2 regions of the Geomicrobium sp. JSM 1781026 genome follow, and region 2 is predicted to be linked to the other one. Evidence: predicted binding sites of a transcription regulator. Region 2 holds the regulator's gene; the other holds the start of a gene.
What was found. Region 2 encodes LexA, which represses DNA repair genes until DNA is damaged. Its sites were predicted from a motif close to CGAACATATGTTCG; they were not measured.
Positions count from the first base shown of each region.

Region 1 (4,747 bases), on a different contig from region 2:
AACAGAGAACGCAGTTATTGCATTTCAAGAGATGGCGGACGACCTCGATGTGAACGGTACGATCAACGAAGAGACCGCTCAAGCGCTTCATACAAGCATTGTTGAACAAATCAGAGAGCCAAGTAATGATCGGCAATTGAACCGAGCCATTGAAGTGATTTTAGAACAAGCATCTTAAATGAAGCAGGCCATGCATTCGTCTCTTTGGATACGCGAATGCATGGTTCTTTTTTAGGAAGCTATTTTCTGATGACTCAGTTATAATAAAGGAAAGATCTAGAAATGAGGGATGCGCGATGCCAACGTGGCTGAACGAGTTGCTTACAGGAATTGGTTTGTTTTTTGTGCACCCACTTACATATATCGCACTACTTTTTATGGCTTGGTTAGGGTACCGCCGCGTTAAAAGAGAACGTAAGATGTTTCATACAGGAATCGGGGCTTGGACGAATGAATTGTTTTACCCGCTTATTCCCGGTGTGTTAGCAGGGATCGTGCTTTCATCTGTCGTTTTGCTACTCGGTTTGGTGTTCGCACCTGCATACATTTTAATGGCTGCAATGCTGTATGCATTGCTTCTCATCGTATTCGGTGCGCGTTTCTTATCAGCTGCATATGCACTGTTAATTGCGTACTTATTGGATGTTGGTTTCGCCTTTTTCAATGTGGAACTGCCATTTGTGCAAGTAGGACAAGCTGAGGCGTTTCCTGTACTCGTTCTCGTTGGGCTGCTCCTCATAGTGGAAGCCATCCTTCTAATTCGGTTAAAGAAACCGACACACTTTTCGCCGCTTCGGACAAAGAGTAAGCGAGGAAAGTGGATTGGTGGACAAATGGTGGAACGAGCTTGGCTCATTCCCATTTTCATATTCATTCCTGGAAGTGGATTTTCTGACATCGGTTGGTGGCCAGTATTTTCGTTCGGAAATGAAGTTTCGCTCGTACTACTACCCATACTCATTGGACACCGAGCGCGTTCACAAACTGAACTACTGTACAAGCAAATACAACGTACGGCGATCCGTACGCTTTGGTTGGCTGTACTGGCAAGTGTCGGTGCAACTATTGTGTACTTTGATGTTTTCTCATCACTCGTAACGGTCTCAGTGTTGTTCGCCTTCGTAGTGTTCGTTCATATATTGCGGGCATCAAGGGAAGGTCGTCAAATTCCATACTTCACGCCACGGTCTGATGGAGTGATGATTCTTGCAGTAATTACTGATTCTCCTGCAGACAAGATGGGCTTAAAACCAGGGGAAATCATTACAAAAGTACACCAAGAACCGGTCAATAGCGAGTGGAGTTTCTACCAAAAGCTGCAAATTAACCCTGCGTATGGACGGGTCGAAGTTGTTGATGCTCAAGGTGAAAAGCGGATCGAACAAGCCGCTCTTTACGATAATCAGCATCACGAATTAGGCATTATCTTTTTGAAGCCCGAAAGCCGTGAAGAGTGGCATAGTTACGACTCACACGGATAATTAAAACAAAGTTGTTATAAGACATTCCCGATTGAGGCATTCTATGAATAATCATGCCAAAAACGGGAATGTCTTTTTATGGACATTGTAAAAGAAAAAGCGAAAATATGTTCGCTTTTTCTTTCGCTATGGTATACTTACACAAAGAAGATGATCGTTGTTGACAGAAGGAGGAACGTGTTTTGAGCCGAGATTTTGAGTTAGTATCGGAATACGAACCGCAAGGGGATCAACCGAATGCAATCAAAGAGATTGTGAAAGGGGTTCGTGATGGGAAACGTCACCAAGTGTTGCTTGGAGCGACGGGAACAGGCAAGACATTTACGATGTCGAACGTCATTCAAGAAGTAAAGAAACCGACGTTAATTATTGCACACAATAAGACACTTGCTGGTCAGCTATATAATGAGTTCAAAGCATTTTTCCCTAACAATGCTGTGGAATACTTTGTTAGTTACTACGATTATTATCAACCGGAGGCGTATGTGCCTCAGTCGGACACCTTTATAGAGAAAGATGCAAGCATTAATGATGAGATTGATAAGTTACGGCACTCGGCAACGAGCGCGCTTTTTGAACGTGATGATGTCATCATCATCGCAAGTGTAAGTTGCATCTATGGCTTAGGATCACCGGAAGAATACCGTGATCTTGTCGTTTCCTTACGCACGGATATGGAAAAAGGACGCGATGAGCTACTCAATGACTTGGTAGACATTCAATATACACGCAATGATATTAACTTTATTCGTGGTACGTTTCGCGTACGTGGAGATGTTGTAGAAATCTTTCCAGCATCTCGTGATGAGCAATGTTTTCGTGTAGAGTTTTTTGGTGACGAGATTGACCGGATCACTGAGGTAGATGCGTTAACCGGTGAAGTCATCGGGGATCGTAATCACGTCGCTATTTTCCCAGCCTCGCACTTTGTGACTCGTGAAGAAAAGATGAAGAAAGCGATTGTGAATATCGAGAAAGAATTAGAGGAACAGCTTGACGTGTTGCACGGTCGCAACAAATTGCTTGAAGCGCAGCGACTAGAACAGCGGACGCGTTATGATATTGAAATGATGCATGAAATGGGCTTTTGTTCAGGTATCGAGAACTATTCAAGACACCTTACGTTCCGGAACCCTGGCGAATCCCCGTACACGTTAATTGATTTCTTTCCAGAAGATTTTCTTTTAATTGTAGATGAATCGCACGTTACGTTACCGCAAGTACGGGGAATGTATAACGGAGACCAAGCGAGAAAGCAAGTGCTTGTTGATCACGGCTTCCGTCTGCCATCAGCAATGGACAACCGCCCATTAAAGTTCGATGAATTTGAGGGTAGGGTATCGCAAGCGGTATATGTCTCCGCAACACCTGGATCTTATGAAGAGGAACAGTCTCCGGAAATGGTTGAACAAATTATCCGGCCGACGGGGCTGCTTGATCCACTTGTTGATGTGCGTCCGATTGAAGGTCAAATTGATGACCTCATCGGTGAGATTAATGAACGTGCAGAAAAAGGTGAACGAGTACTCATTACGACGCTTACGAAGAAGATGTCGGAAGACTTAAGCACATATTTGACGGAAATTGGTATTAAAGTAAAATACCTTCATTCTGATATTAAGACGCTAGAAAGGCTGGAGATTATCCGGCAGTTACGCCTCGGTGAGTTTGATTGTCTCGTCGGCATTAACTTGTTGCGTGAAGGGTTGGATATTCCTGAGGTTTCCCTTGTTGCAATTTTAGACGCTGACAAGGAAGGGTTTCTACGAGCGGAGCGCTCGCTCATTCAGACGATGGGTCGTGCGGCACGAAACGCAGCAGGTCAAGTCATCATGTATGCGGACAAGATTACAGGCTCGATGCGGGTCGCTATTGATGAAACTGAGCGCCGGCGCGCCATCCAGAAGAAGCATAATGAAGAGCACGGCATCGAACCGAAGACGATTCAAAAAGCTGTACCACAGACGGTGCAAGCGACGGTCTCTTCTGACGAAACAGACAGCGCGGTCGTAAAGAAACCAAAACAGATGTCCAAAGAAGAACGAGAGAAAACGATCGAGAAGATCGAAACAGATATGAAAGAAGCTGCGCGCTTATTGGATTTCGAACGGGCAGCTGAGTTACGAGATGTGCTCATCGAACTAAAGGGTAGCTAATCGACTATGGATGGAAGGGAAGACCCGACTTATGGCATTAGAGAATATTCAAGTTAAAGGTGCAAGATCACACAATCTAAAGAATGTAGATCTGACCATTCCTCGCGATCAACTTATTGTATTTACAGGGTTGTCGGGCTCAGGTAAGTCATCCCTTGCGTTTGACACGATTTATGCTGAGGGGCAGCGCCGGTATGTGGAATCACTATCTTCGTATGCAAGGCAGTTTTTGGGACAGATGGATAAGCCAGATGTAGACAGTATTGAAGGCTTATCGCCTGCGATTTCCATCGACCAGAAGACGACGAGCCAAAACCCGCGATCAACCGTTGGCACCGTTACTGAAATATATGATTATTTACGATTGTTATTTGCCCGTATTGGTATGCCTTATTGCCCGCGACACCACATTCCCATTACGTCCCAAAGTGTTCAGCAAATGATTGACCAGCTGCTCACATATCCAGAACGAACGAAAATGCAAATTCTTGCGCCTGTCGTTTCTGGGAGAAAAGGTACGCACGTTAAAGTATTTGAGGACTTAAAGAAACAAGGGTTTGTCCGTGTTCGTGTTGACGATACGATTGTTGACTTGTCTGAAGAGATTACGCTGGAGAAGAATAAAAAGCATAATATTGAAGTGGTGGTAGACCGCATCGTGATTAAAGAGGGTATTGAGGCCCGACTTTCAGGTTCTTTAGAAACCGGTCTTGAACTATCAGGTGGACGCATTCTTATTGATGTTGTCGGCGAGGAAGAAGTATTGTTTAATCAACATCATTCTTGCCCTCATTGTGGATTCTCCATCGGTGAGCTAGAACCGCGTCTTTTCTCTTTTAACAATCCTTTTGGGGCATGCCCTACGTGTGATGGTATCGGTGCGAAACTGGAAACCGATGAAGAATTGGTTGTTCCTGACGCTGATCTTTCGTTGAATGAACATGCGATTTTGCCGTGGAAACCAACGAATTCTAACTATTATCCGCATCTCTTGCAAGCTGTGTGTTCTCACTTTGGTATTGATATGGATGTCCCATTCAAGCATCTTCCGAAAGAACACGTGAATATCTTGTTTTATGGCGGTGGCAAAGAGAAAGTGCTGTTTCGCCA
Region 1 covers NZ_JBHFQF010000011.1:77,798-82,544, forward strand. The annotation lists gene ACE1TF_RS17615 (S41 family peptidase) at 1-178, shown strand, start outside; gene ACE1TF_RS17620 (PDZ domain-containing protein) at 297-1,481, shown strand; gene uvrB (excinuclease ABC subunit UvrB) at 1,664-3,637, shown strand; gene uvrA (excinuclease ABC subunit UvrA) at 3,669-4,747, shown strand, end outside.
Region 1: uvrB (excinuclease ABC subunit UvrB) is a predicted target of LexA. The motif match lies at 1,582-1,595, and genes of this name have one in related genera.

Region 2 (4,747 bases):
CAGCGAGTACGTATGCCCCTTTCTTCACTTGCTCGTATGCGTCATCTGCAGAAATAAGTGTTGGCAATCCTTGTCGGGTCAACACAAGGGCGGTTGGTGTCCCTTTAGACTCAAGGGCGATTCGCCATGCTGCTGCAGTTTCATTGCCATCTGCTGGGCGAAGAACATTCAAGTTTGGAATCATTCGCAGCGATGAGGTTTGCTCGACAGGTTCATGAGTTGGACCGTCTTCCCCGACAGCAACGCTGTCATGGGTAAAGACAAACGTCGAAGGTACGTTCATCAATGCCGACAAACGAATGGCCGGGCGCATATAGTCAGAGAACACGAGGAACGTCGCTCCGTATGGATGTAATCCACCGTGAAGAGCGATACCGTTTACTGCTGCAGCTGTTGCAAATTCACGAACTCCAAACCATACATTTCTCCCTGTACGATTTTCTTTCGTAAAATCGTCATGATCGTTCATCATCGTATTGTTAGAAGAAGCAAGATCAGCTGAACCACCAAACAACGCATCCGTTTGTTTAGAAATTGCACTAATCATTTCACCAGAAGCTTTTCGTGTAGCCAACTTATCTTTTCCTACTTCATAAGCAGGAAGATCTAGAAGCGCTTCTTTATTAAACCATTCTCTGGCAAACGCACCGCGAAGTTCTTCTGCTTTTTTTGGTTCATCTTGTTCGTATGCGGCCAATGTATTTTCCCAATCGCTAAACTGCTTTTTATTGTTTTCTTTTAAAGAAGCAAAGAATGAAGCCACTTCCTCAGGCACATGGAACTCATCGTGCTCCCATTTATAGCTTTCTTTCACGAGTACAGTCTCGTCTGCTCCGAGAGCTTTCCCGTGAGCTTCATTCGTACCTGCTCTGTTCGGGGACCCAAAACCGATGACTGTCTTAATTTCAATCAAGCTTGGACGCGGATCCGCTTTTGCATCTGCAATTGCCCGGTCAATGGCATCAACATCACTTCCATCTTCTACAAGAATCGTGTGCCAGCCGTATGCATCGTAACGTGCCATTACATCCTCAGAAAACGAGCGATTCAAATCTCCATCTAAAGAGATGTCATTTGAATCATACAAAACAACAAGCTTCCCAAGTCCGAGATGACCCGCAAGGGATGCGGATTCTGAAGCGACCCCTTCCATCACATCTCCGTCACCACAAAGAGCGTACGTGTAATGGTCAAACAGCTCATATTTGGATGTATTGTATACTGCGCTCAGGTGGGATTCAGCCATTGCCATACCTACAGCCATTGCAAGGCCTTGACCGAGAGGTCCTGTTGTTGCATCCACACCTGGTGTATGTCCGTATTCAGGGTGACCTGGCGTTTTACTTCCCCATTGGCGGAAGTTCTTCAGTTCATCCATGCTCAAGTCATATCCACTAAGATGAAGCAGGCTATATAAAAGCATCGATCCGTGTCCGGCCGAAAGTACGAAACGGTCACGATCCCACCAGTTTGGGTTATCTGGTTCGTGCTTTAAATGTCTTGTCCACAATGCAAACGCCATCGGTGCTGCACCCATCGGAAGCCCCGGGTGACCGGAATTGGCTCGATTAATGCTATCAATGGATAACGTACGAATCGTATTAATTGCTTTTTCTTCTACTGTATTCAACACTCGTTCATCCTCTCCATCATTCCTATTAAACCTACTCTTGTCCATGATATACGGTTTTATTCATCAAAACAACCTTTAGAGCGGTTTGTTCATGACATTGAAAAAACCTGGATGCACCGTCCAGGTTGATGGGTTAAGCTATTCATTCTGTTAATAGGAACGCCTTCGTTTCTTTAATGAATGAGGAGTCACATCGCTTCCATTCTCATCAACCACTTTAACGGCTTGTAATTGCTTCTTAAAAGATGTTCTTAGACTACTCAAGTACTCATCTCTAAGCGAATGCTGTTCGAACTCTTCGTCATGAGTTAACCCCATCGTCCTTGCCCGCTTGGCAAGTTCGTTCATACGGTCGATTTTCTTACTAGAGTTCATCACGGATCCTCCTTTCGTTATTTATCATCGTTCTCACACGTTAGTATGTATATTCCCGAACAGCAAAAGAAATAAACCTAACATTTATAATTTAAAGAATTTAACCGGTTCGTCATTGTTTTCAGACCTCACGTAAAACGATGGCCAAAGTTATTAGTTTTACTTATATGAAAGAAATGCTGGATTTAAAACGACGGGTTCACTCGCCGCTAATGACGTTTGGGCTACAAACAACATGACAGCGACCGCAAAACCAAACAGAAGAATAATGAGCCACTCTTCTACCGTTTTCCTCTTTATAAGTGCTTTTGATAACTTGACCATCTGATCCCCTCCAAAACGTACGTTCGTATAACGATCATAACCGGAACAAATGTTCTTGTCAACAAGAAAAACAGAACGAGTGTTTGCAAACACATGTTTTGTATGCTATGCTTTTCCTAAGATTGGAAAGAGATAATGAGGTGAAACGATGACAAAGTTATCCGCACGCCAAGAACGCATTCTTACTTATATTAAAGATAATGTACGCAGCAAAGGTTACCCGCCGTCCGTACGAGAAATCGGTGAAGCTGTCGGTCTCGCTTCAAGCTCTACTGTGCACGGTCATTTAGCACGATTAGAGAAGAAAGGCTTTATTCGGCGTGACCCTACAAAACCTCGCGCAATCGAAGTGTTAGGATTAGATGGTGCAACGACAGACGCCTCTTCATACACCGAGAACAGCAATGCACCAGCGGCAACCGCTTACGTACCCGTTATCGGTAAAGTTACCGCAGGTCAACCGATTACGGCTGTTGAGAACATTGAAGAATACGTCCCTCTCCCTGAATCTTTTGTTGGGAATGAGTCGGTTTTCATGCTAACCATTGTCGGTGAAAGTATGATAGATGCCGGGATTTTGGACGGGGATCAAGTCATTGTTCGGCAACAACAGACAGCGAATAATGGCGATATCATCGTTGCAATGACTGAAGAGCAAGAAGCGACGGTAAAGCGCTTTTACAAGGAAGGTAATCAAATTCGTTTGCAACCAGAAAATGAAACGATGGAACCGATCTATTTAGATAATGTATCTGTGCTAGGGAAAGTGACCGGCGTACTGCGAAATATTCATTAAAGAACTGTTGAAATAATCTGTGTAGACACACAGGTTTTTTCTTTTTCGCTTTAAGTTTACATAATGTTTTTATTGTTTACTTTTCCGTTCTTTCACATAGAGAGCGACCCCGATCACACTAAGCATTCCAATTCCTGGTGTAGCGATCATAAGTGACACAATTAATCCAAACTCAAGCATACGCGGACCCCTTTAGTGTCTTTTACATCTAGTGTATGCAAGAAAATTTCTCACGTAACCGAGCGTTTGCACATTTGCCGGTTTGGGCACGATAACGGTATCTAAATAGATGAAGGGAGATATCGTTCATGTGCGGGCGATTTACATTCTTTGAGCAATTAGAAACCCTAGAAAAGCTATTTAACATCAAGTACAGACAGAATACCCCACTACCAACAAGCTATAATATCGCACCGACTCAATCAATTTTTTGCGTTTATCATGGCGGTACGTACGAACAGTTAAAAACGGTCAGATGGGGACTCATCCCCTCTTGGGCGAAAGAACAGAAATCTAGCCGTCCACTTATTAATGCCCGAGCAGAGACCGTCACAGAAAAACCTAGCTTCCGTCAATCCTTTCAAAGGAGGCGATGCATCATTCCTGCCTCTGGCTTTTACGAATGGCAAACGAAAAACAAAAAGAAGCAACCGTTTCACATCCAATTAAAAAACGGTGACCCACTCGCTTTCGCAGGCATTTGGGATACGTGGTCAAACGACACAGAACAGATGACGAGCTGCGCTATTATTACGACAGAAGCAAACGAATTGGTCGCTGACATCCATGAGCGCATGCCGGTCATTCTCTCCCCTGCTGATTTCGATCGTTGGCTAGATCCAACAAACACCGACCCCCAATCGGTAACCCCAATGTTAGAACCCTATCCTGCCGGAGACATGATTGCTTACGAAGTATCCCCACGAGTGAACGACCCAAGATCTAACGATGCTGAGCTAGTGAACTCGCTATAAGTCAAGTCATTACGTTTAATTCTTCAAGTAAACTAGTGGGCAAGCCAACCTGTACCACATTCCACGAGACATATAAAAAAGCCCTATCCCCTGAAGGATAAGGCTTTTTCCATTTTAGTATGCTTGGAAATACTGCTCTCTTTCCCAAGGGTGAACTTGGGTTCTAAACATATCCCATTCGATTTCTTTAGCTTCAACGAAGTGTTCCATTGCATGCTCGCCAAGTGCGTCGACGAGAATTTTGTCGGCTTTTAGTTCTTCAAGCGCTCCTTTTAAGCTACCAGGAAGGGCTTCGATTCCTTCGTCTTTAAGTTCTTGCTCATCCATTACATAGATGTTGCGGTCTGTTTCTTCTGGTGCTTGAAGCTTTCTTTTGACACCGTCAAGACCTGCAGCAAGCAGTGCGGCCATTGCCAAGTATGGGTTGGCAGATGGGTCTGGGCTTCTCACTTCAATTCTTGTGCTCGCTTTTCTAGAAGAAGGAATTCGCACAAGTGGACTACGGTTACGTAGTGACCAAGCGATGTATACCGGCGCTTCATAGCCTGGAACAAGACGCTTGTAAGAGTTCACGATTGGGTTTGTAATTGCTGTGAACGCTTTGGCGTGATCGAGAATCCCAGCTAAGAATTGCATCGCTGTTTC
Region 2 covers NZ_JBHFQF010000001.1:565,426-570,172, reverse strand. The annotation lists gene tkt (transketolase) at 1-1,633, opposite strand, end outside; gene ACE1TF_RS02815 (DUF896 domain-containing protein) at 1,784-2,008, opposite strand; gene ACE1TF_RS02810 (hypothetical protein) at 2,168-2,332, opposite strand; gene lexA (transcriptional repressor LexA) at 2,481-3,128, shown strand; gene ACE1TF_RS02800 (SOS response-associated peptidase) at 3,437-4,102, shown strand; gene glnA (type I glutamate--ammonia ligase) at 4,217-4,747, opposite strand, start outside.